DNA from 2 places in the Shewanella sp. BJSY2023SW007 genome. Region 1 is predicted to be linked to the other one. Evidence: riboswitches for the same ligand, from Rfam matches in the RefSeq annotation. Region 1 holds a riboswitch; the other holds the start of a gene.
The links. A riboswitch is a leader RNA that binds a small molecule or an ion and turns the genes downstream of it on or off. The one in region 1 is predicted to bind lysine.

Region 1 (6,109 bases):
CAGCAGCTTCTGTTGTCAGTGCCGCCAATGCGGTTTCTTCATCGAGACCGGCCTGCAGCGCCATTCTCAATCTGGGCCAAAAGGTTTTGCCGTCCATGCCATATTGGGTGAAGGAGAAAGGAATGTTATTGGCGGCCATTACAGCAGGATTGCTCGGTGCCCGCTCCCAGTGTCTCAAGGTTCTGAGTGGTACTTCCCTGGCATTGTCTTCGTCACTGACCTGAGGAGCAGCTGGGAAGTTCAATGGCAATATCAATATGGGGCGATATTCTTGCAGTTCTTTCACTCTTGCGTACTCCTGGCCATTTCCCAGTAAGATTGGCTGGATATCTTCTTGGCTCAAGAGTTTGGCTGCACGCAACTGGTTATTGAGGTTTCGGGTGTCAAATATCGCACCACGAGTTTTTATATCGTGCAAGCGTTCAAGGGCGATATTAAATTCCGGTGATAATAGATCCTCGCGGTTAGCTGCTTTCTTTTTATTCTGGTTATACCAGTTGGCATCACTGAGAGTCTGTCTTATTAACGCTATGCTTCCCATCAGAGAATTGGGATAGTCCTGCGGTGAATTACCTTTATCAAATGCCATAAAATGTCGGCTTCTGGGGCGATATATCACTTGGTTACTCTTTTTGTTCGCCAAAGAAAGTGAGACGCCTATTCCTCTGAATATTCCGTTAAGGTGTGCACTCTGGACACTGGTGAAGCCATTACTTATCCAGTTTGATGCAGTTTTGTTATCCGACAAAACATAAGTAAACCATTCCTTCTCTGCATGAATGGCACCATTTGCGGCTATCGCCCCTTTTGACTTAATTTGATAGACGGGAGCTTCAATAGTTGCCGGTGATTCTGAATATTCCAAACCATATTCGGCAAAGGGATCGATAAATCCCGGATAGATGGTGTAACCATTGAGATCTATCTTATAAGCATTTTGTGGAATTTCATTATTGGGAATTACTTGTTTTACCCGGTTATTTTCAATAAGTAATGTAGCGTTATCCAGCTGTTTTCCAGGTGAAAGTATAAGCTTGGCATGGGTTAAGGCGGTCAATCTCGGAGTATTGTCTGTCAGCTGTGTCTCATCGGCAAAGGCGCTACAGGCCACAAGACTGAACAACAGTAGGTTTATGGCGGGAAAAGAAAGTCTCATCTGTTGTGGCTACCTTGTCATAATTCCTTGGGGAGAGTCATTGTCATCAGAGAGGGAAAGGTTGCGATCATTCAGTACGTTTTCCCCTAAGAGTGATAAAAAAGCGGACGAGAGCCTCGCTTTAAGTTGGCAGTGGTAAACTTAACTCAGCCTAAATGTAAATGCCAAGGCGTAATTGTAAGGCTTTTTAACAGAAATATGGTTTTCTCCAGGCATAAAAAAGCCCCGACACTGTCGAGGCTTGAGCAAGGGGAACCTGATTAAATCAGGAAATCATCCATTGAACGACCTTTGTCTACTTCGTTCTTGAATACAGTTGGCATACGGCCTTGGCCGGTCCAAGTAATAGTTTCACCATCTACAACGATTTTGTATTTTGGTGGGCGGGGAGCACGCTTCTTGGGAGCAGCCTTGGCGGCAGCAACATTACCCAGATCTTCAACAGATAGGCCAACGGCTTCCATCTGCTTACGGATCTCTTCAATTTTAGACAGACGTTCAGCCTGCGCCTTTTCTTCTTTCTTGGCTTCTTCTTCACGATCAATAATGATCTTATCCAATTTGACTGCCAGATCGCGCAGATCTGCAACGCTTAACTCTTTTACTGCGGCTTTAAAACGACGGCCGTGAGTCAATATATCAAGAAAATCGCTCATAAGTATTTAGGTCCCACGCTAATTTATAAATTGGGTTAAGGTGAACATCGCTATAAATAATAGAAACTATAAGTGTCAGGATCAAATATTTTTACGTCAATTGACATTAATTTCTTTATTTATTTCAATTCTACGACCATAAAAGTTGCCAAGTGTTCAAAAAACTGACCATAAAGTGTGACAGAATTGGCAAACGAGCGTTTAAACTGCTGTTGACGTTAACGTCAACAGCACGTAAAGTTGAGCCATCCTGTACTGATGTATCTGGTATCATCGGTACGTAATCCACATTAGATACAAGGTGTAGGAAGGAAACCCTATGAAAGTATTGGTGCCAGTAAAACGTGTGGTCGATGCCAATGTTAAGGTCAGGGTCAAGGCTGACAATACAGGCGTTGAAACAGCCAACCTGAAAATGGCGTTGAATCCATTTTGTGAAATTGCGGTAGAAGAAGCCGTACGTCTAAAAGAAGCCGGCAGTGCTTCTGAAGTCGTTGTTGTCAGCATAGGTCCCAAGGCGGCACAGGAGCAATTGCGTACCGCACTGGCTCTGGGCGCCGACCGTGCCATTCACATTGAAATCGATGAAGAGCTGGTGCCCCTTTCTATTGCCAAACTGCTCAAGGCAGTGCAGGACAAAGAGCAGGCGCAGCTTATTCTGCTCGGCAAGCAGTCCATCGACGGCGATAATAATCAGACCGGACAGATGCTGGCGGCACTCGCCGGTATGCCTCAGGCAACCTTTGCATCTGAAGTGAAGCTGGAAGGTGAAACTTTGCTGGTTACCCGTGAAGTGGATGGCGGCTTACAGACTCTGTCTATGCCTCTACCGGCTGTAGTCACCGCAGATCTGCGTTTGAACGAACCTCGCTACGCATCTTTGCCCAATATCATGAAAGCCAAGCGCAAGCCGTTGGAAACCATGAGTGTTGAAGATTTGGAGGTGACTCTCAAGCAGCACGTACAGGTGTTGGAGGTAGCTGCACCGGCCAGCCGTCAGGCAGGTGTGATGGTGGCTTCCGTTGAGGAGCTGGTGGACAAGTTGAAAAACGAAGCGAAGGTGATCTAAATGGCCGTATTAGTAATAGCAGAACACGATAATGCCAGCCTGAAACAGGACACAGCCAAAGTCGTCGCCGCGGCTAAAGCCATAGGGGGAGATATTCACCTTTTGGTTGCCGGTCAGGATTGTAAGGCCGCCGCCGATGCCGCCACCAAGCTTGAAGGTGTCAATAAAGTATTGCTGGCCGATAATCCAGCCTATGGTGCTCATCTTGCCGACAATATTGGTGAACTCATCTTGTCTCTGAGTGGCGACTACAGCCACATTCTGGCTGCAGCTTCAAGCCAGGGTAAAGACATACTGCCACGAGTGGCGGCTTTGCTGGATGTGGCTCAGCTTTCTGAGATCACCAAGGTGATTGATGCCGACACCTTTGTCCGTCCCGTCTATGCCGGTAACGCCATGGCGACCGTTAAGAGTCTGGATGACAAGAAAGTGGCCACTGTGCGCGCCAGTGCCTTTGACGCCGTTGCCGAGACAGGCTCAGCTGAAATCAATCAGCTCGATAGTGTCTTTGACGCCAAGAGCAGCTTTGTATCCCAGAGCTTGACCGAGTCGGCTCGTCCGGAGCTTGGCAGCGCCAGAGTCATTGTTTCCGGTGGCCGCGGTATGGGCAGTGGCGAAAATTTTGCCATGCTGGAAGCCTTGGCCGATAAATTGGGCGCCGCCGTAGGTGCATCACGTGCTGCTGTGGATGCCGGGTTTGTTCCCAACGACCTGCAGGTTGGCCAGACGGGTAAAATCGTGGCGCCAGAGCTTTATATCGCCGTGGGTATCTCTGGGGCGATTCAGCATCTGGCCGGGATGAAGGACTCAAAAGTCATAGTGGCCATCAACAAAGATCCTGAAGCGCCTATCTTCCAGGTTGCCGATTATGGTTTGGAAGCAGACCTGTTTGATGTTGTGCCCAAGTTGAACGAGTTGATTTAATCTGTGATCTAGGTCACGATAGGCGGCTTTGGGGTAGCATCCTCAAAGCCGCCTATGTTTTTATGTGCCTCACGCCTGACATCAGGCGTCCTGAGAAGTAGAGGCGCACTAAATATCAGTAGCGGTAAGCAGGGTGATTCCGTTTATGTATCGCGAAAGGATTTGGTGCCGAAGTGGTTGCGACTCATCAAGGTCCACCGCTGGGGCTGTTACCAAATAGGGGCAGCACTGCCATAGTATATTCTGTCGGGATGACAGATTGACGTTACTATGGAGCGCTACTGAAAGGACAGGTGCTACTCGGTATGCTATTGCCTTTTCCCACCAGTTCAGTTGCCCTCCATTCGTATTTAACGAAGAACAAGACTCAATGACAGTACTAAGTTATGCCGACTCGGCACTCTCTTTGTTGCCGCCGGTTGTGGCAATTTTATTGGCGATCTTCACCCGGCGGGTGTTGTTATCGCTGGGACTAGGAATACTGATCGGAGCCTTGTTGCTCAATCAATGGTCGGTATTGGATACCGGGGTTTATCTGGGACAAAGGGTGCTTTCCCTGGTTTGGGACGATGGCGCTTTTAATGCCTGGAACCTGTATATTCTGGGGTTCCTGGTGCTGCTGGGAATGATCACTGCACTGATCACCGTCAGTGGCTCGGCCAGAGCCTTTGCCAACTGGGCCAGACAGCATATCCGCAATCGTCGTGATGCCAAGTTGCTGACTATGTTTCTCGGCTGTGCGGTGTTTATCGATGACTACTTTAACAGCCTGGTGGTGGGAAGTATCGCTAGGCCGCTGACCGACAGATACTATATCTCCCGCTCCAAACTGGCGTATCTTTTGGATTCGACCGCGGCGCCTGTGTGCGTTATCTCGCCGGTGTCCAGCTGGGGCGCCTATATTATTGCCCTTATCGGCGGTATTCTCACCGCCCACGGTTTTACTGAGACCGGGCATCTGAGCGCTTTCGTACAGATGATCCCGATGAACTTCTATGCCTTGTTTGCCTTGGCGCTATTGCTGTGTGTGGCCTATATGGAGCTGGATATCGGCGCTATGCGCAAACACGAGCTCAACGCCCGTAAAGGCAATCTCTATGATGAGACCAAGGGACTGCCACCCGGTGCCAATGCAGATCTGCCCGAGGCGGAAACCGGTCAGGTGCACGGCCTGTTCTTGCCCATAGGTGTCTTGGTGGTGGCGACCTTCTACTTTATGGTTTCCAGCGGCGCCGATGCCCTGGCGGCAGAAAGCCTGCCTTTCACTATCATAGGTGCTTTTGAGAAAACCGATGTGGGTTCATCACTGTTTTTCGGTGCTTCCATTGGTCTGGTGGTAACTCTGCTGCTGGCCTTTATCCAGAAGATAGAAGCCAAGATGATCCTCAAGGCGCTTACCTCGGGTGCCCGTTCCATGTTGCCGGCCATCTATATTCTGATGTTTGCCTGGACCATAGCCGGGATCATTGGCTCACTGGAAACCGGCAAGTTTATGGCCAGTCTCGCCAGTGGCAATATTCCCTTTGCCTTGCTGCCGGCCGTGCTATTTATTTTGGCTGGGCTTACCGCCTTTTCTACCGGTACTAGTTGGGGCACTTTCGGGATCATGTTGCCGATTGCCGCCGATATGGCCATGGGCAGCCACAGCAGTATGATGTTGCCTATGTTGGCGGCCGTGCTGTCCGGCGCTGTGTTTGGCGATCACTGCTCGCCGATATCGGACACCACGATTTTGTCATCCACAGGTGCAGGCTGCCATCATATCGACCATGTGTTGACTCAGCTGCCCTATGCGGTCTTGGTAGCAGTTATTTCCCTCGGTGGTTATATAGTGCTCGGTTTTACCGAGTCGGTATGGCTTGGGCTTGCCAGTAGTTGTGTGCTGTTCCTGTTGGGATTGGTGTGGCTCAAGTGGCAACAACCCAAGAATACTAATGCCTGATCAGCTACTGAATAGCTCGCGTTAACAGCACCCGCCCTGATGGCGGGTGTTTTGTTGTAATAGCATTGCGCGTACTTGGTTCAGCTTGAGTTGATCTCGGCAAAGAGTCGTGTGCCGCCGTCAATTTCGGCAGTATTTGAATACCTGACCAAGATTTACGCTAGTTCAAAGTCCCATAAGGAATGGAATAACTAACCTGCGATGGGAAAAGGCTTCTGATATACTTGCCGCCTTCGCCAGTTGCCGGAGGCTTTCCGGTAAGATTCACTGTTTGGAAATACCAATGAACAACCTGTTTCTGTTTTGTCGTGCCGGCTATGAAAAAGAGTGCGCGGCCGAGATCCAAAGTCGGGCGGCACTGC
Region 2 (6,109 bases), on a different contig from region 1:
CTGTTGGTGCTCCACAGGTAGCTTACCGTGAAACCATCACTCAAGCCGTTGAAGACAGCTACACTCACAAGAAGCAGTCTGGTGGTTCTGGTCAGTTCGGTAAGATTGACTACCGCATCCGTCCAGGCGAAGCTGGTAGCGGCTTCAAGTTCACCTCCAGCGTTGTTGGTGGTAACGTACCTCGTGAATTCTGGCCAGCAGTTGAAAGCGGCTTCGAAGACATGATGAACGAAGGTCCTCTGGCTGGCTTCCCTGTACTGGACGTTGAAGTTGAACTGTTCGACGGTGGTTACCACGCAGTTGACTCCTCTGCGATCGCGTTTGAAATCGCTGCCAAGGGCGCATTCCGTCAATCTATGCCTAAAGCCAAGCCTCAGTTGCTTGAGCCTGTGATGAAGGTTGACGTGTTCACTCCAGACGATCACGTTGGTGACGTTATCGGTGACCTGAACCGTCGTCGCGGCATGATCAAGGATCAGGAAGCTGGTCTGACTGGCGTACGCGTTAAGGCTGACGTGCCACTGGCAGAAATGTTCGGTTACATCGGTCACCTGCGTACCATGACTTCTGGTCGTGGTCAGTTCTCCATGGAGTTCTCTCACTATGCTCCATGTCCTGCCAACGTGGCTGAGACTGTTATCGCAGAAACCAAGGCTCGTAACGCAGCCAAGAAATAAGGATTAATTATCCTGATAAAAACCCGCCTTGATGGCGGGTTTTTTTATAGGCGAATATCTTGTGCCGCGAAGTCGGCAGAATCAAATTTGCACTCAGCTCGGCGGATGCCGATAAATATCAGTGGTCGCTTAACCTCGACTTTTAACTACAGTTAAAAAGGGGATAATTACCGTATGGCAACTGTTTCCGAAAGTGGCATATGGCATAGGACCTACGGTGAAGAAGCTGAGATTGACCTTGAGGAAGCCAGAGAGATAGGGGGCAGGAACAGGTGATAAGGGCAGATAAACAAAAGCCAGCTTGATAAGCTGGCTTTGTATTGACTGATAAGTTTTATCAGTCTTCCAGGTTACCACAGAAACGGTAGCCTTCGCCGTGGATGGTGGCGATGATTTCCGGTGTATCAGGCACACTTTCGAAATGCTTACGGATACGGCGGATAGTCACGTCAACAGTACGGTCATGTGGCTTGAGTTCACGGCCGGTCATCTTCATCAGCAGCTCGGCGCGGCTGAGGATCTTGCCTGGGTTTTCCACGAAGTGCAGCATGGCGCGGAATTCGCTACGCGGCAGCTTGTAAGATTCACCCTGTGGGCTGACCAGTGAACGGCTGTTGATTTCCAGGCTCCAGCCATTGAAACGATAATGTTCCACGGCGGCCTTTTCTTCAATTTCAGCACCTGAGCTGTTGACGCGAGTCAGCAGGTTGCGGGCACGAATAGTCAACTCACGAGGGTTGAACGGTTTGGTGATGTAATCATCAGCACCGATTTCCAAGCCCAAGATCTTGTCTACTTCGTTGTCACGACCGGTAAGGAAGATGAGACCGATATTGTTGATTTCGCGCAACTCCCGCGCCAACAGCAAACCATTCTTACCCGGCAGGTTGATATCCATAACTACCAGGTTCACCTTGTTTTCCTGCAAGGCTTTGTGCATCTCTGCGCCATCATTGGCTTCGGTTACCACATAACCTTCTGCCTCGAAAATACTTCTCAGCGTGTTACGGGTAACGGCTTCATCTTCAACGATCAGAATGTGCGGGTTTTGCATGTTATTTACCTAATTAAATCAGTTTATCTAACCATGAGCGCGGGTGACGCTCCGCTATACTCTCTAAAACGCCAACATTCACAGGGTTCACGTAAGTGCTGTTCAAAACTGAAATGAAACGGCAACACACTTCATGATTAGCAAAAAGTATGCTCTCCACCCGGAGAGGCGCGAACTGTACTCTCTAGGATTCCCAGTGGCGGGATTTAGTTCCTGAAAGACATGGAAAATCCAGAAAATGCGATCTTAAAACCAGATTACATTTGGTACAGAGTCGTTATCGATAGAGACTTATGCTGTCGCGTAATGGCGCTAGCCTGGTCACACGCTTAACTCTAGGCCTCAGTCGATACAATCCATTGTACTAGGATTAGGCATTTGTTAACAAATGAAATGTTAACAAATTAATGTTTAACTATGATCTATGTCACAGGTTTTTATGTTAGATATTGAAACTTAAGCATTTTGTGTTTTGCCTTACTGTGAGCTTGCTCACGGGGCTAGGGGATTTCGTAAGCCTTTGCTAGAATAACTCCGGTTCATTAGAGACAGATACTACAATGGATGCTACATTTGAAAGTCTCTGGCAGTACTACCAGAGCGCATGCTTTTTTTTGACTCAGTCGTTTTCTTCCGCTGTTCCTTTTGCCATTGTCACCGCCCATAATCCCCTAGGGCAAAAACTGACTTCCTGCCAAAACCGTCTTCTCGATCGGCAATTACAAGGTGATATTGATAAGCTGGGCATACCCTATCGGGCTATTATAGGTGCGGCCGATGATCTCAGTCATATGGAAAAAAGTTGGGCCCTTTTTTTGGATAAGGCTGCGGCAATCGAGCTAGCATTCAAGTACCGTCAGAATGCACTTTATTATGTGGATAAAGGCTTGCTGACCTTAGTGCCCTGCCATAAAGGTGAGCATGAAATAGAGCTTGGATTATTTGCAAACCGAGCTCGTTTGGTCAATGAATTACCTGAACTTAGTGATAAATGAGTTGAGGATATTTCATCAGATGCAAATTAGCATTGACTTCATAAGGGCTTTATTGCTAATTTTTTCATCCCTTTCGCAAGAAAGGAACAGAAGAGGTGCGTTAACTAGGTAGTGAGTCAGAGGAAGCCAATTTCCAATGACGGCTCATGAGGGAGATTAACGCCGAGGTCGGGATGCGCATTGGTAACGCTCTCCGGTCGGTTGGTCAGGCTGAATCCTGGCGGCTGTCACCTGGTTTTGGTGGAGAGCTTCTGGTGACGATCGCTTTTTCCCTACTTTGGGGTGCGTTATCTCAGCACCAGGCTCTTCGAACGTTATCTGTTCGGAGCTTAACTCATGAAGTTTATTCTCGTTATCGACCTTTCCCTGTCACCTGCCTGTGGGGGAATGCGCTGATGTCTCTTGTTGTTGCCAAGTTTGGCGGTACCTCAGTTGCCGATTATCAGGCGATGAATCGCTGTGCCGACATAGTGCTTGCAAATTCAGCCACCCGTTTGGTTGTGGTGAGTGCATCCAGTGGTGTAACCAATCTGTTGGTGGAGCTATCTCAGGCAGACATGGGAGATGAGCGTCGTCTCAAACTACTGAAAGATATTGCCACCATTCAATATGCGATTCTGGACAAACTTGGCAGACCTGCCGATGTTGCCGCAGCGCTGGATGCTTTGCTCAGCCGCATGGCAACGCTCAGTGCCAAGCTGTTGCAGGCGCCGAGTCATGCTATGGTGGATGAGATCCTGTCCCTTGGTGAGCAATGCTCTTCAGCGCTGTTTGCCGCGGTTTTGAGAGAACGCGGTGCCAAGGCCAGCGCCTTTGATGTGCGTCAGGTGATGCGTACTGATAGCCATTTCGGTAAGGCCGAACCACAAATCGCCGAGCTAAAGCGACTGGCGACAGAGAAATTAAAACCCTTGCTTGAGCAGCAACTGCTGGTGACCCAGGGCTTTATCGGCGCCGATGCCGATGGCCGAACCACTACACTTGGACGTGGCGGCAGTGATTATTCCGCGGCTCTGTTGGCAGAAGCTTTGGAAGCCGATGCGGTCGAGATCTGGACCGATGTAGAAGGAATTTACACCACAGATCCCAGACTGGCTCCCAACGCCAGGCCTATCGCAGAAATCAGTTTTAACGAGGCGGCAGAGATGGCCACCTTTGGTGCCAAGGTGCTGCACCCTGCCACCATCTTGCCGGCGGTGCGTCAACAGATCCAGGTGTTTGTCGGCTCCAGTCGGGCACCGGAAAAAGGCGGTACCTGGATCCGTCACCAAGTGGAAGATGAGCCGGTATTCAGGGCTGTTGCGGTGAGACGAGATCAGACTCTGCTTAACTTGCACAGTTTGCAGATGTTGCATGCCCAAGGCTTTTTGGCAGAGACCTTTGCTGTGTTGGCGCGGCACAAGATCAGTGTTGACCTCATTACCACCTCAGAGGTGAATGTGTCGCTGACCCTGGATAAAACGGGCTCAGATTCGGCCGGCAAGGGGCTTCTGACCGAAGCACTGCTGCAAGAGTTATCGCAGAACTGCCGTGTGCGGGTGGAAGACAAGCTGGCTCTGGTGGCCATCATAGGCAACAAGATAGCCACTACCGCCGGGATCTGTCGCCGGGTATTTGAAGTGCTTGAACCCCATAATGTCCGAATGATCTGTCAGGGTGCCAGTCCGCACAATCTTTGTGTCTTGGTGTCGGAAGCCGAAGCCGGTGATGTGGTAGCCGCTTTGCATCGCAACCTGTTTGAAGGTGCTCAGGATGCAGCTTGAACACCTGCCGGTTGGGGAGCTGGCCGCAGGTCAGCCTCTGACCATACCCGTTTATCGCTTCAAAGGCACCAGTCATAAGGCACCCAGCGTCTATATTCAGGCTAATGTGCATGGCGCCGAGGTGCAGGGCAATGCGGTGATTTTGCAGCTGCTGCAGTACTTCAGGGATTATCCGCCTCTGGGAGATATCACCCTGGTGCCTCTGGCCAACCCCTTGGGGATTAACCAGAAAAGCGGTGAGTTTACCTTGGGCCGTTTCGATCCCATCACAGGTATTAACTGGAACCGAGCTTATCTGGATCAGGCCGTCCAGCTGGATGATTGGTATCTACAGCACAGTGAGTTGCCGGAGCAAGCACTGTTTGACGCTTTTCGTCAGCTTCTCATTGCCAACTGTGAACAGGCATTGGCCAATCCTTGGGGAGTGACGACCGGCCAGAGATTGGCACTCAATCTGCAGAAACTGGCGCACAGTGCTGACATAGTGCTGGATCTGCACACTGGCCCCAAGTCCTGTAAACACCTCTATTGCCCCGAGTATGAGCTGTCCGCTGCAGGTTACTTTCATATTCCCTACACCTTGGTGATGCCCAAAGGCTTTGGCGGCGCCATGGATGAAGCGGCCTTCAATCCCTGGTGGCAACTTAGCGACTATGCCAAGAGTCGCGGGCGAGAGCTGAAAGTCGCAGTATCGGCCTTTACCTTGGAGCTTGGCAGTCAGGAGCGTATCGATCTTGCCGATGCCAGTCGCGATGCCGAAGGGATATTAAGTTATCTGAGCTATAGAGAGGTGATAGCCCAGAGCGTACAACCCGAGGTGATGCCGCGTTTTGCTTGTTTGCTGAAAGACTATCGAAAGTTTCATGCACCTATGGCCGGTATGGTGGAATATCTGGCCAAGCCGGGGGTGCCTTTGTCCGCCGGCGCGCCTCTGGTCAATATGCTCAGGCTCGACCGAGTCGATGCCGGTACTGAAGTCACCAGGCTCTCGCTTAATGAGGATGTGATCCCCGTGCTACATTTTGCCTCGGCGTCTGTGCACCAGGGAACTGAGCTCTACAAGGTGATGACCAACTACTTTACTCTTTTTGATTAAGTTAAATCCCGGTGTGAACTTGATTTTAACGTCTACTATTCTGTAAATGGCTGATAAATTGTAATTTTTTGTGTATTTGTTTTTAATTTGTATCTGTCAATGTTACAAGTGTTGGGCGCCCTTGTTTTTAGGGTGTTTTAAAACGGAAGCATAAAACAACAATAAACAGTCTTAATGGGAGTAGACAATTGAAGAGTCAAGTTGCAATAGCTGTTTCAGCAGCACTGTTATCCATGTCATGCCATACCCAAGCCGCGCCGTTGAGCGTATCAGATCCATTTATTTCTTCGGATCTGCTTAGTGCGTCCAGCGGCCGCAAAGGGCAACAGCAAGGGGTGGGGCAACATAAATTTGTCAAAGAGCCTGGACTTGCTGAGGGGAAATATACTTATATAGTGCGCCTGAAAGATCCCTCTGTGGCGAATTATGCCGGTGGTATTGCCGGGCTTGAAGCCACCAGTCCACAGAGAAGCCAAGGGCTGGCGTCTCAAAAGTCTCCCAAGCTGAATACCGCCAGTGTGGCG

Region 2: another riboswitch for lysine. It lies ahead of lysC (lysine-sensitive aspartokinase 3); the one in region 1 lies ahead of ACMHXE_RS14015 (Na+/H+ antiporter NhaC family protein).

Annotation. Positions count from the first base shown of each region.
Region 1 covers NZ_JBKORL010000083.1:31,225-37,333, reverse strand. Annotated here, with positions in the region: gene ACMHXE_RS14035 (amidohydrolase family protein) at 1-1,156, opposite strand, end outside; gene ACMHXE_RS14030 (H-NS family nucleoid-associated regulatory protein) at 1,417-1,812, opposite strand; gene ACMHXE_RS14025 (electron transfer flavoprotein subunit beta/FixA family protein) at 2,132-2,881, shown strand; gene ACMHXE_RS14020 (electron transfer flavoprotein subunit alpha/FixB family protein) at 2,882-3,805, shown strand; lysine riboswitch at 3,896-4,094, shown strand; gene ACMHXE_RS14015 (Na+/H+ antiporter NhaC family protein) at 4,176-5,747, shown strand; gene rlmM (23S rRNA (cytidine(2498)-2'-O)-methyltransferase RlmM) at 6,031-6,109, shown strand, end outside.
Region 2 covers NZ_JBKORL010000033.1:18,934-25,042, reverse strand. Annotated here, with positions in the region: gene fusA (elongation factor G) at 1-677, shown strand, start outside; gene arcA (two-component system response regulator ArcA) at 1,015-1,731, opposite strand; gene ACMHXE_RS06785 (DUF3293 domain-containing protein) at 2,292-2,726, shown strand; lysine riboswitch at 2,809-2,985, shown strand; gene lysC (lysine-sensitive aspartokinase 3) at 3,122-4,489, shown strand; gene ACMHXE_RS06775 (succinylglutamate desuccinylase/aspartoacylase family protein) at 4,479-5,585, shown strand; gene ACMHXE_RS06770 (S8 family serine peptidase) at 5,774-6,109, shown strand, end outside.